Regions from separate parts of the [Micrococcus luteus] ATCC 49442 genome, predicted to be linked through region 2. Evidence: predicted binding sites of a transcription regulator. Region 2 holds the regulator's gene; the other holds the start of a gene.
What was found. The regulator HrcA, encoded in region 2, represses chaperone genes, less so after heat shock. The targets are predictions, from matches to a motif close to TTNGCACTCGNNNNNNNCGAGTGCNAA.
Positions count from the first base shown of each region.

Region 1: GUV69_RS21380 (FmdB family zinc ribbon protein) is a predicted target of HrcA. The motif match lies at 8,983-9,009, and genes of this name have one in related genera.

Region 1 covers NZ_JAAAXP010000001.1:4,681,537-4,693,543, reverse strand. The annotation lists gene GUV69_RS21440 (ABC-F family ATP-binding cassette domain-containing protein) at 1-276, opposite strand, end outside; gene GUV69_RS21435 (DUF805 domain-containing protein) at 478-966, opposite strand; gene GUV69_RS21430 (alpha/beta fold hydrolase) at 1,115-1,951, opposite strand; gene GUV69_RS21425 (Lrp/AsnC family transcriptional regulator) at 2,030-2,488, opposite strand; gene GUV69_RS21420 (NAD(P)/FAD-dependent oxidoreductase) at 2,659-3,906, shown strand; gene GUV69_RS21415 (Hpt domain-containing protein) at 4,121-4,507, shown strand; gene GUV69_RS21410 (DUF4397 domain-containing protein) at 4,656-5,366, shown strand; tRNA gene GUV69_RS21405 (tRNA-Ala) at 5,479-5,551, opposite strand; gene GUV69_RS21400 (hypothetical protein) at 5,634-6,533, opposite strand; gene GUV69_RS21395 (GNAT family N-acetyltransferase) at 6,666-7,283, opposite strand; gene galU (UTP--glucose-1-phosphate uridylyltransferase GalU) at 7,289-8,194, opposite strand; gene GUV69_RS21385 (5-formyltetrahydrofolate cyclo-ligase) at 8,314-8,934, shown strand; gene GUV69_RS21380 (FmdB family zinc ribbon protein) at 9,072-9,338, shown strand; gene GUV69_RS21375 (RcpC/CpaB family pilus assembly protein) at 9,491-10,240, shown strand; gene GUV69_RS21370 (AAA family ATPase) at 10,306-12,007, opposite strand, start outside.
Region 2 covers NZ_JAAAXP010000001.1:672,172-681,741, reverse strand. The annotation lists gene GUV69_RS03175 (PhoH family protein) at 1-352, opposite strand, end outside; gene GUV69_RS03170 (GerMN domain-containing protein) at 724-1,683, shown strand; gene GUV69_RS03165 (16S rRNA (uracil(1498)-N(3))-methyltransferase) at 1,687-2,469, opposite strand; gene dnaJ (molecular chaperone DnaJ) at 2,472-3,599, opposite strand; gene hrcA (heat-inducible transcriptional repressor HrcA) at 3,673-4,686, opposite strand; gene GUV69_RS03150 (DUF3097 domain-containing protein) at 4,860-5,708, shown strand; gene GUV69_RS03145 (DUF4870 domain-containing protein) at 5,855-6,265, shown strand; gene hemW (radical SAM family heme chaperone HemW) at 6,412-7,641, opposite strand; gene lepA (translation elongation factor 4) at 7,666-9,522, opposite strand.

The sequences.
Region 1 (12,007 bases), 4.0 Mb from region 2:
GGCGAATAGTCCGTCCAGGACCTCCAGGATGGTGGATTCGCCGTTGAGCTCCGAGAACTGGGAAAAGTAGGCTGTCCTGGTTCCGAGCTCGACGGCGACCGTTCCGGCATCGGGGGCAACCTGGCCCTGGATCAGCTTGAGGATGGTGGACTTGCCGGATCCGTTCTTCCCGATCAGCCCCACCCTGTCTCCGGCCTCAAGTTTGAAGAAGGCTTCGCGGAGTACCTGGGTGTTGTCGAAGCTGACGTTGACGTCATTCAGCCGGATCAAACTCATCGGTGCTGTCCAATCCAGTCTTGTTAGTGGCGGCAGGCCAGCGATTCGGCCGCATCCACTCTCTCATGAAACCGGTGCCCGCCCTGGCCCGACCGCACGTTCCTGCCATCGGCCCTCAGCGCGCAGCACAAAGGGCCCGTCATATGACGGGCCCTTTGGCGTTGCTTAATGGTGCCAGCAATGGCTGGACCGGCAGTGCCCTTAGTAGCCGGCGGGCCGGTCGAACCGCTGTCCGGCCGGGTTGGACGGCAGAATCATGAAAACCAGGACGGCAATCGCACCCAGGAAGGGGATCAGCAGAAGCAGGAGCAGCCAGCCACTGAAGTTTCCGTCGTGCAGCCTGCGCACTGACAGCGCCAGTGAGGGAACCAGCGTGGCCAGGCCCCAGATTCCCAGCAGTACGTATCCGAAGATGGCAGCCGGGCCGAAGTCCGGGGTGCTGCTGAGGCTCGAAGTGGTTGTGCCCAATCCGATGATGATGTTCAGGACGATGCTGACGGCGACTGCGGCCAGGGTCCACCACCAGTATTCGCTTCTGCTCGCCCGGCCTGAGAACGTAGCGTACTTCGTGAAGAAGCGCTTGGCGGCTACCGGGAACGATGCACCGTAGTGCGGTGCCCAGAGAGGCGGCTCGCCGGCTGGCATGGTCTGCGGCGGCGTCTGCTGTTGCGGGTATTGCGGATAGCTCAAGGTTCCCCCAGTTAATTTGATGTATGAGACGGGCCCATCCTATGCTGCGGCAGCGTCAAAACTCCATCCGATGGATAAACTGTGGCTGAATTCTTTCCTAAGACCGCAAGGCTTGGTTCCGGGCGGCGGAACTTCGGACCGGCACGCGTCACCGATCGGCCCAGCCGGTGGGCGGGGGCGCATCCAGGAACGTGATGACGACGTCGCGTACGAGGCCGGTCCGCGCAAGCCCGAAGAAGTGCGTTGTGCCCGGGAAAACTGCCAGCTGCGATGCGGGCACACCCTCGAAGTCGCCGTTCACGTCTCCACCGCGCAGTTGGAGAAACTTTACTGCGTGGTCGAGCCTGACCATGTCACAGTCACCCACGGTAATGAGCGTCGGTGCGGCGATCCCGCGGATCTCGTCGTCGCTCCATCCGCTTTCACCCGCCCCGTAGCGGGCGAGTTTGTCGAGCAGGCCCTGCAGGTGCCCGCGATCGGGGTGCGGCGACACGGCGAGATAGCGTCCTTCCATCGGTGTGCCCGCGATCATATCCACCGTCATCTCCGCCACCGCTTCAGCATTTCCGCCGCGCTCCCCCTCCGGCCGGAACGACACGGACGACACGATGAGCTTCCGCACGAGTTCCGGGTGGTTGATCGCCAGGTCCAGAGCGACCGCACCGCCGATGCTGAAGCCGAACACGTCCACGTTGTCGACACCAAGGTGCCCAAGAAGCCCAATGACATCGGACGCCAGGTGGTGAGTTCCCAGCGGCCGATCGATGTCGTTGGTGCGTCCGTGCCCTTGGAAGTCCGTGGCGATGACCCGCCGACCCTCCGAAAGGCTCGGGATGAGAGAGCCGAACTGCTGCCCGATGTCGAAGAGCCCGCCGTGCAGGAGCAACAGCGGGGTACCGCCCTCGCCGTGCAGCTCGTAGTACATCTGGAGCCCGTTGACCCGGGCGTAGCCGGTTTCGGGTGCCGCTGCTGTCAGGTCGGTCATGTCCGGGCCTCCTTTGGCCTGCGCGTGGGCTTCAATCCTGACACTGCACGTGGTGCAGCGGCCAGCTACTCCATGCTCTCAAGCAGTGAGGGAACTGTCGGCGCGTCGCAAGTATTCAAAGATCACGGTGGTATTCGTGCCGGCCACTTCCGGCCTGAGGCTGAGGTTGTCGGCCACCAGTGTACGGAGCGCGGCTGAATCCGCGACGGCGACATGGATGAGGAAGTCCCGGTCCCCGGTGACGAAGAAGATGCTCTCCACCGCGGGGAGTCCGGCCAGGTAGTTTTCGAACCTGGTCAGGTTGGCCCGCGCGTGGGCCTGCAGCCGGATGGCGATCAGGGCCTGAAGTCCGCGCCCTACCGCCGCCGGATCCACGTCCGCATGGAACCCACGGATGACGCCCCGCTCCTGAAGGGAGCGGATGCGGCCGTGGCATGTGGAGGGGGCGATGCCGGCTGCCGCGGCAACGGCGTTGTTCGGCGTCCGCGCGTCGGCCTGCAGCATCTGGACGATGAGGTGGTCCGTTTCGTCCAGCACGGAAGGCCGAGCGTTATTCGGACCACGAGTCAAAACTCCGCCAGTATTTGAATCAATTGGCATAAGCAACCATTCCTTAGAATCATCGCCGAATCAATTGAGCTTCGTTTTAATATTCTTCACACTGGTGCCAATGCCAGGTGGCATAAGTCATGGTGAGGGAGAGTCGAATGTATTCACGCGCACAGTCGCCGCGCACCGCCGTCGTTGCCGGTGCTGGAATGGTTGGCCTGGCTACGGCCTGGCATCTGCAGGAACGCGGCATCGAGGTGACAGTCCTGGATCGCTCCGGCGTCGGCGCCGGCGCTTCGTGGGGCAACGCCGGCTGGCTCACGCCGGGCATGGCCATGCCGCTCGCGGATCCGACACTGTGGTCCTATGCCCCGAAGGCGCTGCTCGATGCCACTGCCCCGCTGCACATCCCGGCCCGGCTGGATCCGAAGTTGTGGGCATTCCTGGCCCGCTTCGGCCTCCATGCCACTGCTAAGGCCTGGAGGAAGGCCATGGCAGCCCTGACGCCGATCGACCGGATGGCCTTGGACGCGTTCGATGAACTGACTTCCAGCGGCGTGGACGCATGGACCCGCAAGGGACCCTTCATCATCGGATTCGAGGGAGAAAAAGAAAGCGGGCCGTTCATCCACGAGATCCAGCAGGTGGAGAAAGCCGGCCAGAGGGTACCCCTTACACGGCTGGACAACCCGCAAGTCAAGGTGCCCCAGCTCTCGGCCGGCGTCTCAACGGTCTACGAGATGGACGAACAGCGCTTCATCGAACCCGGGCCATTCGTTCAGGCGCTGGCAGATGCCGTGCGGGCCCGGGGTGGAAGGATCCTGAGCGGAATGGACGTACGATCACTGCGTCACGGCCCGAACGGGATTTCCGTGGAGAGTTACGGGCAGGAACCGGTTAACGCCGACGTCGTGGTGCTGGCCACCGGTGCCTGGCTTCCGGCGCTGGCCAAACCGCTCGGAGTGAAGACCATGATCCAGGCCGGACGTGGCTATTCCTTCAGCGTCGCGACCGACCATCCCGCCGAGTTCCCCATCTATTTCCCCGCCCGCCGCGTAGCGTGCACGCCATATCAGGGGCGGCTTCGGATTGCCGGCACCATGGAGTTCCGCGGCCCGGACGAGCCACTGCAGACGGGACGCATCGATGCCATCCTGGCTTCGGTCCGGCCGCTGTTCACCAACATGGACCTGGAGAACCTGGAGGACATTTGGGTGGGCGCGCGCCCCGTCACTCCCGACGGGCTGCCGGTTGTCGGCGCCACCCGCTCCCCCGGTGTTTACGTTGCCGGCGGTCACGGAATGTGGGGCATCGTGCTTGGTCCGGCCACCGGCAAGCTGCTGGCCGAGCAGATCGCCACCGGCCACATTCCTGAGCAGATCCGCCCCTTCGACCCGCTCCGGTAACTGTCAGCCCGGAATGTCCGTTGCCCCGCCTCCGGCACTGTGCCGGGACGCCGGACCAAGCCCGGCAGCCACACCTCCGGCTGTGCAATGAGCCGGAGGCGTGGCTGCGGGAAATTCGAGTACCGGCTACTCGTGCGCTCACCCGCCCTGCCTCGTATCGTCAATAAAAAGTCCTGGGGGACGTTGACGGTGAAAACGATTCTCGGGATGGATTATGGGCGGCAATGCCTTGCCACTGCTGGACCCCGCGGTTTTGGACAGGCTGCGGGAGGGGCTCGATGACGATGGCGGAGTGTGGAAGGTGTTCATCCACAATTTCATCGCTCTCCTGCCAACCCGGCTCCAGAAACTCCGGCTTGCCCTGACTACCGGGGACCTGAGCGGCGCCCTGGATGCTGTGCTCAGCCTCAAAACCTCCAGCCAGATGGTCGGGGCCGAACGCCTGGCGGACCTTGCGGCGGGGCTGGAGCGTTCCATCCGGCTCGACACCCGCCACGCTGAACCGGAGAGGCTGCTGCCCCGGCTTGCGGCGGACCATCTCCCCCGGATCACGCGATGCAGCCGCCAGACCACAGACCTGCTGCTGAAGTACCTGTCATAAACCGCGGCAAGATCTTCTGGTTGGCGGGCCAACAATGTTCCGCCAAAAAAGACTTCACGACGTGCATCCACAAGGGGCGCTCCGCCGGTAGTACAGGTGTCAGCACAAGCACAGCCCGTCCCCCGGGCGTCCCTATGAGGAGTTTGAAATGCGCAAAACAACCTACGCCGCCGGAGCACTGTCGCTCGCGGCCGCACTGGCCTTCGCTGCTCCAGCCCAGGCCGGCGGCTGGCACCACCACGGCGATGACCCCGCCAAGCTCTCGGTCCTCCACGGTGTGCCCGGCCTGATCGTGGATGTCTGGGTGGACGGCAACCTCACACTCGACAACTTCAAGCCCGGGGACCTGGCCGGTCCGCTGGAACTCGAAGCCGGTGAGTACGAGATCGCCATCACCGCCTCGGACGCCACCAGCGCCGACAACCCGGCGATCGGACCGGTCACCGTTGAACTCGATGAGGGCAAGAACTACACCGCGGCAGCCCACCTCGACGCTGACGGCGCCCCCACAGCCACGCTCTTCACTAACGACACTAGGGCTCCCCGCAACGACAACAAAGGCAAGCTGACGGTCAGGCACATAGCCGCAGCCCCGGCAGTCGACGTCCTCGCCGGTGATACGGCAGTAATTGAGGGGCTCAGCAATCCTGACGAGGCCACCCTGAAGCTGAAGGCCGGAACAGTTTCAGCTTCCGTCGCCGCAGCGGGGACCACCGCCCCGGTCATCGGGCCGGCCGACTTCACGGTTGAGGGCGGCAAAAACACGATCGTGTACGCCTGGGGAAGTCTGGCAGATGGCACCCTGGCCACCGCTGTCCAAGTTGTTGACTCCGAGAAGCAAAAGCGTGGCCGCCACTGACAACGGCGTACGCAGCAACTCAATGCGCCGGCACTCGCCGGCATTTACAGCGGGGACACCTCCGGGTGGCCCCGCTGTTTGTGCGCCACCCCGGGGTGACGCAAGGACTTTGTGGAGCTAAGGAGATTCGAACTCCTGACCTCTTCGATGCGAACGAAGCGCTCTACCAACTGAGCTATAGCCCCGGAACAGCCTGAGTCCCGGAAGGAACGGCAGGGCCGGTTGAACTTAGGCTACAAATATTCCCTGCCCATTACCAATTGAGAATCAGGCGCGACGGCGCTGCAGGACGTCGTCGAGGTTGCTGAGGGCGCTCTGCGCCTTCGTCAGGGGCTTGTCGGCAGGTGCGGCAGCCGGTGCGGTTGCCGGTGCGCCCTGCTTCAGGGACGGCTTGCCCGTGGCCTTCGGCGCTTCAGGCAGGTCAAGCGGCCGGGGCGCCGGACGCTCGGCCTTCGCGGCCTCGACGTAGACGGGCTTCGGCACGTCAACAGGTTCCCACGTAGTTTCAGCAGGCTTTTCGGCGGCTGCAGCGCTGGTGTCCCCCGCCGCAACAGCGACAGCCAAAGCCGCTTCCCGGAGTTCCATGGCGGTCAGGGGTTTTGGCTTGGGCTGGTGCGCTTCAGCGTCGAAGAGCCGGCTTTCCGGCCGGGCGGCCGGCTGTGGCGTGGCCACGGCCGGCGTGACAGGAGACTGGCGGCGCACGGGAGCGCTCATCGCGGCGCGGAAGGCGGCGTTCATTTTGGCCTTGCGGTCACGCACAGCCAGGAAACGCAGCAACGCCACGGCAAAAACAGTAATGGCCAGCCCGGTGACGGGCAGCCATGCCGCCCCAAGTCCGAAGAGCAGCAGAACGCCCGACACAAAGGCAGTCAGCAGTGCGACAACTCCAACGAGGGCGATGCCAGTTCGGCCATATCGGATCCGGAACCCGCCTGTCGTCGCACGGCCGGCTGTTTCGGCTGCGGTTCCTGGGCTCTTCCTGATATCCATGGCTTTCTCCTGCTGGGCGGTGATGTTCATGACCGTCCCGGCTCTCGGGTCCGATGATTCAACAGCTGGGACGTCCGCGAAATACTCGCCGGCGGCCTGGGCCTGGTGCCGGCGGTTTCGCAGGACGTACGGCGCTACCCATACGATCCAGAGCACGACGGCAACCACAAGGATCACTGAGCTGCTGAGGGGGATGTCCACAATCAAAACCGTATGAGCATTCGACCGGCCGCTGCGGCATTAGCCTCGGTGTGTCGCGGGCAACGTGGCAAATCAATGGATTTATGACTCGGGAAGGGCCCTTGCAGGTCAGGACCGGGCTGCAAGCCACCGGTTCAGCAACCCCTCCGGCACTTCTTCCGCCGTCAGGGCAAAAGACCTGTGATCAGCCCATTCCCCATTGATATGAAGGAAGCGCGGCCGGTAGCCTTCGTCGCGGAAACCCAGCTTTTCAACCACCCGCAGGCTGGGACCATTCTCAGGCCGGATGTTGATCTCCATCCGGTGCAGGCCCAGCGCCTGGAAGCAGTGATCCGTGGCCAGGGCCACGGCTGTGGGCGCAATGCCATGACCTGCCCGGGCCTGGTCAACCCAATACCCCAGCGTTGCCATCATGGCGGAGCCCCACACAATCGATGAGACAGTCAGCTGGCCCACGATGACCGGTGACGCCGAGCGCGGCGTGCGTTCGGTGATAAGAAACGGCAAGGCGGTGCCCTGGGCGGCCTGAATTTTTAGGGACCGAACCATTTGCCGGTAATCCGGAAGCACCCCGCCGGGAGCCGGGTTGGAAGCTTCCCATGGTGCCAGCCAGTCCCGGTTGCGTGACCGGACCTCTGTCCATTCCCTCTTGTCCCGGTACCTGATGGGACGCAGGACCAGGTCACCGCATTCCAGGGTTGTGGGCCAGACGGGTCCGGAACGCACGGCAGCTATTTAGTGAGGCCGGCAGTGAAGCTCGGGAGCCAGTCGCGCAGGCCCGGGCCGAGGTCGTCGCTGTCAATGGCAAGCTGGACGCAGGCTTTAAGGTAGCTGAGTTTGTCGCCCGTATCGTAACGGCGGCCGCGGAAGACCACTCCATAAACGCCGTAGCCTTCACCGCTTCCGGCTGCCAGTTCCTGCAGCGCGTCGGTCAGCTGGATTTCACCGCCGCGGCCTGGACCGGTCCGCTCAAGCACCTCGAAAACTTCAGGGTGGAGAACGTAGCGGCCAATGACTGCGAGGTTGGAGGGTGCCTCATCCGCGTCAGGCTTTTCGACGAGCTTGTTGATCCTGACGAACCCTTCGCCGTCGATGGCCTGAACGTCCGCGCAGCCGTATGCACTGATCTGGGAGGGCTCAACCTCAATGAGGGCCACCACGGATCCGCCAGTCTTGGCCTGGACTTCAATCATGGTGCTGAGGAGTTCGTCCCGGGCATCGATCAGGTCGTCGCCGAGCAGGACAGCAAAGGGCTCGCGGCCCACGTGCTGCTTTGCACGAAGGACAGCGTGGCCCAGGCCGTTGGGATCGCCCTGCCGCACATAGTGGATGTCGCCGAGGTTGCTTGCTGCCTGAATCGACTCAAGCTTGGCCAGGTCACCCTTGGCTTCGAGGGTGTCCTCCAGTGAGGGAACCCTGTCGAAGTGGTCCTCCAGGGCGCGCTTGTTGCGGCCTGTGATCATCAGGATGTCGTTGAGACCAACATTGACGGCCTCTTCAACCACGTACTGGATGGCTGGCTTGTCCACCACCGGGAGCATTTCCTTTGGCATCGCCTTTGTGGCTGGCAGGAACCTGGTTCCGAGCCCTGCGGCGGGAATTACGGCCTTGCGTACAGTCTGCTGAGAGGTAGTCACTGGACTAATCTAACGGAGGGGCTGGTCATTCAATAATTGTTGGCCACCCAAACCTGGCACACTGCATCAGCGCACCCCCGGTTGGCACGGCGGCGCCGGCATAGGAAAGAGGGAACGGCATGTCCGACGGCGACAGGGCGGCAAAGGCCGGCATCCGTGCGCTCCATCGCGAGCGCCGCACCGCGACCAACCCTGACCAGCGCGATGAGGCAGGTGCCGCCCTTGCGGCCCACGGCGCCGCCTGGGCCAATCAGCTGACGGGTGGAACGCCGTCGACCTTTTGCGCCTACTTTGGGGTGGAACCCGAGCCTCCCACCCTGCCCCTGATCCGCGAACTCCACCGCCACGGCCACACCGTCCTGCTCCCTGTCTGCGAGCCGGGCCGGCGGCTCAGCTGGGCACATTGGGCCCCGGAAGCCGAGTTGGTCCGAAGCCGCTACGCCCCCGTCATGGAACCCGCCGGCACCCGCCACGACCACGACATCCTGGCCTCCGTGGCGGGGCTCTTCATCCCTGCCACCGCGCTGGACCGCAGCGGGAACCGGATCGGCCAGGGTGGCGGCTATTACGATGTCCTGCTGGGCTCCCTGGACAGCAGGGGGCTGGACATCCCGCTGGCCGCTATCGTCTTTGAATCCGAAGTGCTGCCCGCCGGAACAATTCCCGCCGAAGAGTTTGACCGGAAGATCCCTTTGGCATTGACCCCCTCAGGCCTGGTGGCACTTACCGTCCCTTCCTGAGGGGCGCCCCGCGGCACTCTGGAGGGCCACGCGCCGGGGGTGATAGAATTGGCACTCAGGCCCTGCGACTGCTAATGGACGACCCGTCCGTTCACGGCAACACAGGACCTCTCGTTTGCCCAAGAGGAGGAGCATCAGTGCCCACTTACGCCTACGCCTGCAAGGATTGCGGCCACGCCTTCGACGTTTTCCAGTCGTTCACGGACAGCACCCTGACGTCCTGCCCGGAGTGCCAGGGAGCCTTGCGCAAAAAGTTCAACAGCGTTGGTGTGGTGTTCAAGGGCTCCGGTTTCTACCGGACGGACTCCCGGGACGCCAAGGGAAGCACCGTTTCCGCTGCCCCGGCCGCGGCACCCGCCCCGGCAGCTGCACCGGCACCCGCCGCTGCTGCCGCCGCCAGCTGACCTTTCACCCACTCTGGCGCGGGCTGATCAGCCCGCGCTAAGGCTGGTGCCTCCGCGCTCCGGAAGGACGCGTCCGACGCCGCCGGGAGAGTTGTCCACATAGGCACCATTGCTGCTGTCTGGCGCTGCCCCGCGAACGTAGCGTGGGTGCCATGCCCGCCACCCTTTTCCGCCCCAGCCGCCGGTCCGTTCTGCCCGCACGCGGGAGCCACCGCCCGCTCTCCGCACGCCGCCCTGCCGGCCGGGGCGGCAGCCACAGACTCGTGTCGTGGCTGAACCGGAACCGTCGCCTCGCCATCGCCCTCCTGCTGTGCGCAGCTGCAGGCATAACGGTCCACCAGCTCACTCCCCCGCCTGCCGACACTGCGATGGCGCTGGCCGCAGCGCGGGACCTGCCAGCGGGCACAGCGCTGGCGGCAGCGGACCTGATGCCGGTGAAGATTCCGCCGCAGATGGTGCACCCCGGAACCGTAACGGGCGCCGGGGAAGCTACTGGAATGCAACTGGCAGCCCCTTTGCGGAAGGGCCAGCTGCTGACCGATTCCCAGCTGCTGGGGCCGGGCCTCCTCACCGGTTCGCCGCCCGGCTCCGCGGCAGTGCCCTTGAGGATGGCAGACCCTTCCTCGATCCAGCTGGTCTCGCCGGGCCAGTTGGTCAACGTAGTGCTGACCGGCGCCAACGGCTACGATCAAAGTTCTCCGTCGGAGGTGCTTGCCGCATCCGTCCCTGTCCTCTGGACCTCAGGGCAGGGAGGCAAGACCGGGCAGTGGCTCGGCACAGCCGAGACCGACGGGCTGATCGTAGTGGCGGCAGCACCTGACCAGGCTGCCCGCCTAGCTGGCGCGTCCACGCAGGGCAAGCTGTTTTTTGTCCTGGTGGGGCCGTCAGGAGCAGTCGGGTGACACAGTGGAGCCGGGTGAATCAGCCCAGCCGGGTGAAGCAGCGCGGCTTGTCTCAACCGTGGGCTTTATCCCCAGTGCGGCGGCTTGTTTTCCTTCAGCCAGGCGTCGTGATCGTTGTCGGTATCATCGCCCCAGTTCCTGGCATCGTCCTCGGCAGCCTTGTTCGGCAGGACGGCTGCCGTGCCGCCCTCCTGGTCCCCGGGTACGGGCGACTGCGTGGTGCCTTCGGTGTCCGGGTGGTCGTTGCTGTCAGTTTCGCCCTGGTCGGGGTTCTGTGGGCTCACGGAAGCCTCCTCACTGTCCAGGCGTGCAGCCTGGCGTTCGTTGATGTCATGATGTGCCGCCCCCGTCGTCAAGGGGTCCGCGTCCTCGTCGAAAAAGCCTCCGGAGGCATTGCCGCGGCCGGGTGGAAGGACGTTTTCCAGGCCCAGGTAACCTGCAATGCGGTCAGCGCACGTGGAGGGGTCCGTGAAGACTTCGATGGTCCAGAGCGGCATGTAACGCCAGCCCATCCGTTCCAGCAGTTGCGGGCGGAGACGGCTCCGCTCGCGGACTGTCATGGTGCGGTAATGCTCCGTGCCGTCGGATTCAATGGCTACCGGCCACGGGATATCCGCGTCGTCCTGGCCCATGGTGCTCAGCGGGTCGGCTGCCGCCACCACGTCGATAACACCGTCGTACTGGTGCCAGACCCGGGCGCCGCGGGCGCGCAGCCTGTCACCGAGATCGGCTACCAGTGGATCTGCCCCGAGTGCCTGCTCGCTGGCAGCCGCCCGCGACGCCGGGGTTCCCAGGTCCGTCTTTCCCGCAATCTCACGGTTCAGGAGCTCATAGAAGTCCACGGCACCATAGGAAAGCCGCGTGTGGTCGAGGTCTTCGGGCTGGAAGCACGTCAGGACATGGATGGACCGCCGGGCACGCGTCATAGCCAGCGCGAATTTCTCACGGCCGCCCTCAGCAGACAGCGGACCGAAGTTGTGCAGCGCCCGGCCGTGCGGGGTACGGCCGAAGCCGGGCGAGAAGATGATGTGATCGCGCACCAGTCCCTGTGCCCGTTCGAGGTCAACCACCCGGAACGATTCCGGCCCGCCACCGAAGAACCCGGCGAGGGTTGGGTGGTTGGGCAGTTGCAGCCGGATGGACTCACCGATCCGGGCCGCGTGGCGCAGGCTGGCGGTGACCACGGCGAGCGAGGTGCGGGAGCGCAGCCGCGCGTGTTCGAACACGAGCTGCACCACCCGGTTCACTTCGGCCACCACGGACTCGACACCCTCGTGGTCGGCGCTCGGCAGTCCGGTCCCGTCCGGCAGGTACTCCACTGTCAGTGCGCGGTCCAGGCCGGTGGCGGCCTGGCCCTCGGGGAGCCGGCGGAGCCCGTCGTCGTAGAAGTTCTTGCTCAGTTGCAGGACCAGGTCCTCGTCCACGGCACGGTAGACAAAATTCAGCCGCCACACGGGCAACACCGCGGAGAGCGCAGAGAAGGCACTTTCCACCCGCTGGTGCGGTGCCTCGCCAACGGCCAGGCGCTCCACCCCAACAGTGAAGGTCCGCGGGCTGGCGATTTTGGCGTCACCGAAGGCAATGACCTGCTTCGCCCGCGCAATGGACGGCAGGACGGCCTGCAGCGACGTCGCCTCAGCATCCAGGATGACCACCGCATCAAAGCGCTGTTCGGCCGGCAGAAGCCCGGTCATCAGGTAGGGGCTCACCGACCAGACGGGAACCAGCATGGGAACAAGGTCCGGTGCCTGGGCTGTCAGCGCGGCG
Region 2 (9,570 bases):
TCTGCAGGGACTGGCTGCGGAGCAGCGCGACAAGCTGCTGCAGGACCGCCGGACTGATGACTGTGCCGCGGGCAACGAGGCCGCGCACTTCGTGCAGCAGCCGCATAATGCGGGGCACCTCGTTGGCGGGACCGCTGATGGAAAGTTCGTTTCCGCGGACGTGGAAGTTGACGGCCGGGAACTGTTCTTCGATGTACCGCAGGGCCTCATCATGGCTACCGAGGGATTGGACCATCTGATCGGAGTTGTCAAAGAGAACCACCTCCGTCCGGACACCGGGAAGGGAATGGGGGAATTCTCCGGCGGCGCGGTCGGTATTCAGCCGGCGCTTTCCGTTCGTTGATTCAGTCATGGTGCTGGCCCGCGGGCCCGTGGTCTCCTCCAGTTCGGACTTAAATACCGCTGGATGCTGCATGGGCGGGCTGTGGCCGTGCACGCGGGAGCCAGCGGATTCCTTCCATCTTACGCCAGGACACCCCTGCCGCGGCGACAGAACGGACCCGGCGGCAAGGAAGCCCGGGGCCGCTCGGATGCGGCGTGTGACGTCATTAGATATCAACTTCATATCGGGCTCATATCGTTCCCGTTGCAGTTAGGCGCAACAGCCAAATGGGACGCTCCGGGTGTGCAGCACTATGCAATGCTTGAAATTCAGGCCGTCGGGGGACCGGCTCAGGAGGCTGCGGCCTCATCATTCAGAGCCAGGAAGGGCAAGCCATCAGAGTGCCGGAATCACCCACCCCCCGCACAGCCGGACGCGCTTCACGGCCTGTCCGCATCCGGGGTGCCCTGGGGCTCCTGCCAGCGCTCCTCCTGCTGACCGGCTGCATTGCAGACGCCGGCCCCGAGCCGACCATGACAGCAAACTCCGGCACTGCCGCCACCGGTTTGCCCGGAGCGCCTTCCACCAGCGCTCCCCTGGAGACCACCCAGTCCTCAAACAAAGCTCCTGTGTACTGGATCGGCCGGAACGATGGCAACGCCTTCCTGTACCGGGAGTTCCGCGACGTCCCGGAACAGGAGAACCCCGTAACGCGTGCACTGCGCGCCATGATGTCCGAAAAGCCGCTGGACCCCGACTTCTTCACCCCATGGCAGTCTCCGGCAAAGCTCGCAACATCGATTTCGGGAAAGAACGTCATCACGGTCGATGTCTCCGAGGACGCCTTTAACAGCAATCTCGACGCCGATATGGCCGTCCGAGCCGTCCAGCAGCTGGTCTTCACCGCCACCGCCGCGGCGGCAAGTTCCGGCCTGATCGATTCGGGCCAGCAGATCCAGGTCAGGGTCCTGGTGGACAGCCACACTGACTATGTTGCTTTCGGCCACATCCAGTTGGGTGCTCCCATGTCCCGTGCCGCCGGCATGGTGGCTCCGGTGTGGATCATTGATCCGCAGGAGGGTACGAACATTGCCGGCGGCAGCGTCAAGATCACCGGCCGCAGTACCGTTGCCGGAAGCAAGCTCCGCTGGCAGATCCTGCGTACGGCAGGGAACGGGGATAAGACGCCTTACCTGACCGGCGAGACGACAGCAGGCACCGACGCCGCCCAGTCCGGCGTCTTCACCCTGGCCCTGAGCCTCTCCTCCGGCAGCTATGAACTCCGCGTCTCACAGGCAGATGACGGCGGCACCGGCCAGGAAGAGCTGAACGTGGACACGCGGAAGTTCAACGTCAGCTAATGCTCAGGGTGCCGGGGCGCCCCAGCGTCCAAGCACGTCGCTGGCCAGCACCACGGCCGCCGGTCCCGCAGTGGATGACCTCAGGACATGATGACCCAGGAGCGCGGTCACGGCCCCTGCACCGCACAGCCTGGTGACTTCGCGGGGGCTGATTCCCCCCTCGGGTCCGACAATGAGCAGGATTTCCCGGGGGCCGGCAACGGGACCGGATGCGTGCCAGGCCTCCAGCACCGAGCGGAGCGGCCGGACCGCGTCCTCGTGGAGGATCACGGCGAGGTCCGCTGCTGCCACGGCGGAAACCAGGCCGGGGGTTTCGACGGCGGCGCGCACCTCCGGGATCCACGCCCGCCGGGCCTGCTTGGCGGCTGCCGTGACCACGGACTGCCATTTGGCATGGGCCTTGGCCGCGCGCTCACCCTTCCAGCGCACAATCGAGCGTTCCGACTGCCAGGGAATAACGGCGTCGATCCCTAATTCAGTGGCAGTTTCCACGGCAAGTTCATCGCGGTCGCCCTTGGCCAGGGCCTGGACCAGGACCAGCCGGATGTCGGGCTGTTGCTCCACAACCAGTTCGGCGCATTCAACGGTGAGTTCGGCCGGTGATGCTGCCACAACCGTTCCGGTCAGCCGCTTTCCGGCGCCGTCCGCAATGTCCACGAACTCCCCCGGCGCCAGCCGTTTGACCGTTACGGCGTGGCGGGCCTCGGGACCGCCAAGCGTGTAGCGGGCACCGGGCACCAGCTGGTCCAGCGACCCGGCACCGCTGAAGAAAACGGGATTACTCACCGCTACAGGTTACCGAGCCGGTCCCGAAGCTTGGCGAAGACGCCGCCGCTTGCAGTCAGCTTGCCCTCAGTGAACTGTTCCCCGCGCAGCTTGGCCAGCTGCCGGAGGAGATCCTCCTGCGCGGCGTCCAGCTTCGAGGGCGTCTCAACCTGCAGGTGGACCATCAGGTCACCGCGGCCGTAGCCGCGAAGGTGGGTGACGCCGAGGCCGCGCAGCGTGATGACCTCGCCGGCCTGAGTCCCCGCCTTGACGTCGATCTCCTGCAGCCCGTCGAAGGTTTCCAGCGACACTTCGGTGCCCAAGGCAGCGGCGGTCATCGGAATGTGGAGCGTTGCGTGCAGGTCATCACCGTCACGGACGTAGGTGGGGTCGTTGTTGACCCGGATCTCGACGTACAGATCGCCGGATGGTCCCCCGGCCGGACCGGCTTCGCCCTGCCCGGACAACTGGATCCGGGTACCTGTTGCGACGCCGGCAGGAACCTTGATGGTCAGTGACCGGCGGCTGCGGATGCGGCCCTGGCCGCTGCATTCGTTGCAGGGATCCTTGATGACAGTCCCGAAGCCTTCGCAGCTGCCACACGGGGCTGCCGTCATGACCTGGCCCAGGATGGACCGCACAGCCCGCTGGACCTGGCCGCTGCCGCCGCAGACATCACAGCGGACGGGGTGGCTGCCCTCGCGGCAGCAGGAGCCGTTGCAGGTGGGGCAGGTAACGGCGGTGTCCACCTCAAGTTTCCGGTTGACACCAAACACGGCGTCGCGGAGTTCGATCCGAACGCTGATCAGCGCGTCCTGGCCCCGCCGTACCCGGGACGCCGGGCCCGACGTTCCGCCGGCACCAAAGAACGTATCGAAGATGTCCTGGAAGGCGAAGCCCTGGCCGGCGTATCCACCGCCGCCGAAACCGTTGTCCGTACCGTTCTCATTGCCGGTGGTGTCATAGACGCGGCGCTTCTGGGGGTCCGAAAGTACCTCGTAGGCGTGGGTCACGGCCTTGAAGCGGTCCGACGCATCGTCCCCGGGGTTCACGTCCGGGTGAAGGGTGCGGGCCAGCTTGCGGTAGGCCTTCTTGATCTCTTCTCCGGTGGCTTCCGGCGAGACTCCGAGGACGTCGTAGTGGCTGCTCAAAGTTCGTATCTCTTCCCTGTTGTACTGCCGGCAGCGGGGCTGCTGGCATTGCTCTTCGTGCCTGGACCGGCTGTTACGGACCCAGAATTCTTGACAGATAACGGGCTACTGCCCTGACGGCGGCCATGGTGGTCGGGTAGTCCATCCGGGTGGGACCCAGGACGCCGACCTTGGCCGTACTGTCCGGCCCGTATGCTGTGGCCACCACGGAGGCTTCGGCCAGCCCGTCGTAGGGATTTTCCCGGCCGATACTGACGGCCACACCACGCGGGTCCTGCGCCATCTCGCTGAGCAGACGGAGCAAAACCACCTGTTCCTCCAGCGCCTCAAGCACCGGACCGATGCTGAGGGGGAAATCCACATTGGATCTGGCCAGGTTCGCTGTTCCGGCCATCACCATGCGCTCCTCACGGCTGTTGTGGGCCAGCGTTTCCAGCCCGTGAGCCAGCGCCTGGGCAGCTGCCCGCTGTCCGGGCGCGACGGAGAAGACAACGGCCGGGAGCGACTGCGCCAGCCGGCTCAGCTGCGTGCCGGCCAGCGACCCGAGGAAGTGTGAGCGCAGGGCGGCAATAGCGTCCTCACCAAGATCCTGGCCGATGTCGATCACGCGCTGTTCCACCTTGCCGGTGGTGGCGATGAGTACCAGCAGGACCTGGCGCGGGGCCAGGAGCACAAATTCGATATGGCGGATGGTGGCCCGGCTCAGGTGCGGGTACTGGACCACGGCCACCTGGTTGGTCAGCTGGGACAGGAGCCTGACGGTCCGGTCCAGGACGTCGTCGAGGTCATCCGAGCCCTCGAGGAGGGACTGGATGGCCTTCCGTTCTGCCGGGGACAGCGGCTTGACTGCCGAAATCTGGTCCACAAACAGCCGGTAGCCCTTATCCGTGGGGATCCGGCCGGCGCTGGTGTGCGGTGCAGTAATCAGGCCCTCGTCCTCGAGGGCAGCCATGTCGTTGCGGATGGTTGCACTGGACACGCCCAGATGGTGGCGTTCAACCAGGGCTTTGGAACCCACGGGCTCGCGGGAGTGCACATAGTCCTCCACGATGGCCCGCAGTACTTCCAGTTTGCGCGGCTCGCTCACACTCCACCTCCATCCATGGTTGCGCCCTGAGTTGGCAGGGCACGGGTCGAGGCTCGTTAGCACTCGACATGCCTAAGTGCTAACAGTCTAATATGACTCACCCCGTTGTTAGCATTGGTACCGCTCCGGGCGAACATGCCGGGGCCCGATCTAGCGCGAGGCGGAATCAATCCATGCATTACCAGAACTGGGGTCCGCAGGAGATTACCGCGCCCGTTCGGAACGAACTTCCCGAGGTTGCTGTGGAACGCGGCATGGTCCTGGAGGATGCCCAGTCCGGCTGGGTTGGAGCGGTCACCCGGGTGGAGAAGTCCGGTGGCATGCATGTGGTTGCGCTCGAAGACCGGCGGGGCAAGTCTCGTTCTTTCAAGCTGGGGTACGGGTTCCTGCTGGAAGGCCGGCCGATCAGGCTGATGCCTCCGGCGCCCCGGCAGGCCGCCGCTGTGCCTGCCGGCCGGACAGCATCCGGTTCCGTCCGCGTGGCGGGCCAGCGTGCCCAGGTGGCCAAGGCGAGCCGGATCTGGGTGGAAGGAAAGCACGACGCCGAACTCGTCGAAAAGGTGTGGGGTGATGATCTCCGCGTGGAGGGCATCGTCGTGGAGCCTTTGCACGGTATCGACGACCTCGCGGGGGCGGTTGCCGCGTTCGGCCCCGGCCCCGGCCGGCGGTTGGGGGTCCTGGTAGACCACCTGGTGCCGGACTCCAAGGAATGGCGCATCGCTTCGGCTGTAATGTCTTCCCCCGGGGCTGCCGGCAATGTGCTGATCGTCGGGCACCCCTATGTCGATGTGTGGCAGGCGATCCGGCCGGCAGTTCTTGGTATTGAGCAGTGGCCGGTGGTGCCGCGGGGCCAGGACTGGAAGACCGGCATCCTTGCAGCGTTCGGCTGGCCGCACTCCACCAAGGAGGACATTGGCCTTGGCTGGCAGAAGCTGTTAGGGGCAGTCCGCAGCTACGCCGATCTGGAAGCGTCGCTGCTCGGGCGGGTGGAGGAAGTCATCGACTTCCTGACGGCACCCTAGCTCTTCACAGCCCGGCAGGGCCCGGCCCGTACAGCCGACGGCGGCATTTGGCGCCACAGCCAGTATTCTTGGTACTGCGGAGACTGCCTTTTCACCAGACCGGTCGTTTCCAAACCAGCACCATTGCACTTTCGAAGGATGAAACCGTGGCACAAAACGCACGCGAGCACCGGGACGACCAAGGCCGTTCCGAGTACCAGGGCGTTCCCGCAAATGCGCTGCCCCTGACGGCCAGTGAAGACCGCCAATGGGCCACACTGGCACACTTTGGCGGGATCCTCGGTTGCGTGCCGTCCCTGCTGATCTACCTGATTTTCCGTGAACGCGGGCCTTTCACCGCGCAGGAATCCAAGGAAGCGCTGAACTTCAGCCTGCCGCCCACCATCGCGGCACTGGTGGCCAACCTGCTGGTGTTCATTCCTGTGGTGGGCAACATCTTCGCCGTCATTGCCACCCTCATCTGGATTGCCCTGACCTGCTTCTCGGTGGCCGCCGGCATCCACGTTAATAAGGGCCAGCCGCACCGCTACCAGTACAACCTGCGCTGGATTAAGTAATCCCCACCTGCACCCTCGCCTCGCAAGCTCGGCCAGGGAACCCTGCAGGCGTGGGCCCATCCACATGCACCCCGCTAAACGGCGTCCCGAGGGCCCCGACGCGAGCCTGCGAGTGTTAACAAGTGACCCTGCGCTGGTTGGGCCGGTCAGTCCGGCAGGACCCTTCGGACCACGGCGTCCGCCAGCAGCCGACCCTTCAGGGTCAGGATCAACGTGCCGGCGAAGGCGGCACGCGGCTCCACGAGGCCCTCGGCAATCAGCCCGGCAACAGCATGGCGGCCCGACTCTCCCAGCGAGGCGACGGCCAGCCCCGAGACGAGCCGCGCCTCAAGCATCACGCGCTCCATATCCCGGGTTTCGGCGTCGAGCGTTTCCCTCCCTGCGGCGGGTGACAGCCCCTGCGCCAGCCGCCCCGCGTAAGCGGTGGGATGCTTGACATTCCACCAGCGGACCCCGCCCACGTGCGAATGCGCGCCCGGTCCGATCCCCCACCAGTCATCCCCGCGCCAGTAGGCCAGGTTGTGCCGGCACGCCTGCTCCGGCGTCCGTGACCAGTTGCTGACCTCATACCAGGCCAGCCCTGCATCGCCGATCAGCTGGTCGGCGAGCTCGTATTTGTCGGCGTGGTCGTCGTCGTCAATCCCGGGGACTTCGCCCCGCCGGATCTGTGCGGCCAGTTTTGTGCCGTCCTCCACAATCAGGGCATAGGCACTGATGTGATCCGGCTCGTAGGACAATGCGGTTTCCAGGGAGTACCGCCAGTCATCGAGGGACTCGCCCGGTGTTCCGTAGATCAGGTCCAGGCTCACGGCCAGTCCTGCCTCGCGCGCCCACTGCACCACCTGCGGCACGCGGCTGGGCGTGTGCGTGCGGTCCAGGACTTTGAGCACGTGCGGGACGGCGGACTGCATACCGAAGGAGACACGGGTGAAGCCTGCGTTCTTCAGCAGCGCCAGCGATTCTGGGGTGACGGAATCGGGGTTGGCTTCAGTGGTGACTTCGGCACCGGCCTCAAGCCCCCACTCTCCGATTGCGGCACCGAGGATGCGGGCCAGGTCTTCGGCCGGAAGCAGCGTGGGCGTGCCGCCGCCGAAGAACACCGTGCTCATGGGCCGGGCAGGGAGGCCTGACTCAGCCAGCGCCCGCGCGGCGAGCCTGACTTCGGAGATGGCAGTGTCCGCGTACGCGTCCTGGGACGCGCCCCCGCCGAGTTCGGTGGCCGTGTACGTGTTGAAGTCGCAGTATCCGCAGCGGACAGCGCAGAACGGGATGTGCACGTAGAGCCCGAAGTTCCGGGCCGTCGCACCCTCTGCTGCCTGGGCAGGCAGCAGACCGTCCGACGGCGCCGGGTCACCAAGGGGAAGGACGCTAGGCATTGCGGTGGCCTCGCTGCGCGTGGGTCACTTCTTCTTGGCCTTGTCCTTTGATTCGTCGGTGGTGAGGGCGGCAATGAATGCTTCCTGCGGCACCTCCACCGTGCCCACCATCTTCATGCGCTTCTTGCCTTCTTTTTGCTTCTCCAACAGCTTGCGTTTACGCGAGATGTCACCGCCGTAGCACTTGGCCAGGACGTCCTTGCGGATGGCCCGGATGCTTTCGCGGGCAATGATGCGTGAGCCAATCGCCGCTTGGATGGGCACTTCGAACTGCTGGCGGGGAATCAGCTCGCGCAGCTTGGTGGTCATCATCACGCCGTAGGCGTAGGCCTTCTCCCGGTGCGTGATGGCGGAGAATGCATCCACCTGCTCGCCCTGCAGCATGATGTCCACCTTGACCAGATCGGCCACCTGATCGCCGTCGGCCTTCCAGTCCAGCGAGCCGTAGCCCCGGGTCTTGGATTTAAGGATGTCGAAGAAGTCGAAGACAATCTCGGCCAGGGGCAGGCGATACCGGATCTCAACCCGGTCCTCGGAGAGGTAGTCCATGCCGCCCAACACGCCGCGCCGGCTCTGGCAGAGTTCCATGATGGCACCAACGAACTCGTTCGGCGCCAAAATGGTGGCGGAAACCATCGGCTCGCGGACTTCGGCGATCTTACCGGAGGGGTACTCGCTCGGGTTGGTCACATGGACAACCTTCTTGTCCTCCAGCGTCACCTCGTATTCCACGTTGGGTGCCGTGGAGATGAGGTCGAGGTTGTATTCACGTTCGAGGCGCTCCCGGGTGATCTCCAGGTGGAGCAGGCCCAGGAAACCCACACGGAAGCCGAAGCCCAGCGCAGCCGACGTTTCAGGCTCGTAGACCAGCGCGGCGTCGTTGAGCATCAGCTTCTCCAGTGCGTCGCGGAGCACCGGATAATCCGTGCCGTCCAGCGGATAAAGTCCGGAGAACACCATGGGCTTCGCATCGGCGTAGCCCGGGAGCGAAACAGCGGCCGGCTTGGCAAGGTTGGTGACGGTATCGCCGACCTTGGACAGGCGGACGTCCTTCACTCCCGTAATGAGGTACCCCACTTCGCCGACGCCCAGACCCTTGGACGGGGTGGGTTCCGGGGAACTCACCCCGATCTCGAGGAGTTCGTGCGTGGCCCGTGTGGACATCATCTGGATGCGCTCACGGGGATGCAGCATGCCGTCAACCACACGGACATAAGTGACGACGCCGCGGTAGGTGTCGTAGACCGAATCAAAAATCATGGCGCGCGCGGGAGCATTGGGGTCGCCCACGGGGGCCGGCAGGTCCCGGACAATTTTGTCCAGCAGGGCCTCGACGCCCATCCCCGTTTTGCCCGAAACCCGGAGGACATCTTCGGGGTCACCACCGATCAGGCTTGCGAGCTCGGCCGCGTACTTCTCGGGCTGGGCCGCCGGAAGGTCGATCTTGTTCAGCACCGGAATGATGGTGAGGTTATTCTCCATCGCCAGGTAGAGGTTGGCGAGGGTCTGCGCCTCAATGCCCTGGGCCGCATCCACGAGCAGGACCGCGCCCTCGCAGGCTGCCAGGGAGCGGGATACCTCATAGGTGAAGTCCACGTGGCCCGGGGTGTCGATCATGTTCAGGGCGTAGCTGCTGCCATCGAGTTCCCACGGCATACGAACGGCCTGGGACTTGATGGTGATGCCGCGCTCGCGTTCGATATCCATGCGATCCAGGTACTGGGCCTTCATATCGCGCGGCTGAACCACGCCGGTCAACTGCAGCATCCGGTCGGCCAGGGTGGACTTACCGTGGTCAATGTGCGCGATGATGCAGAAATTCCGAATGGTTGCCGGATCTGTCGCGGCGGGCACCGGGGCGGTGCGGGCCATGGGAGACACGCAGGGTCCTTACTGTTGGCAGTCACGCGGCCGCCACCAGGACGCACC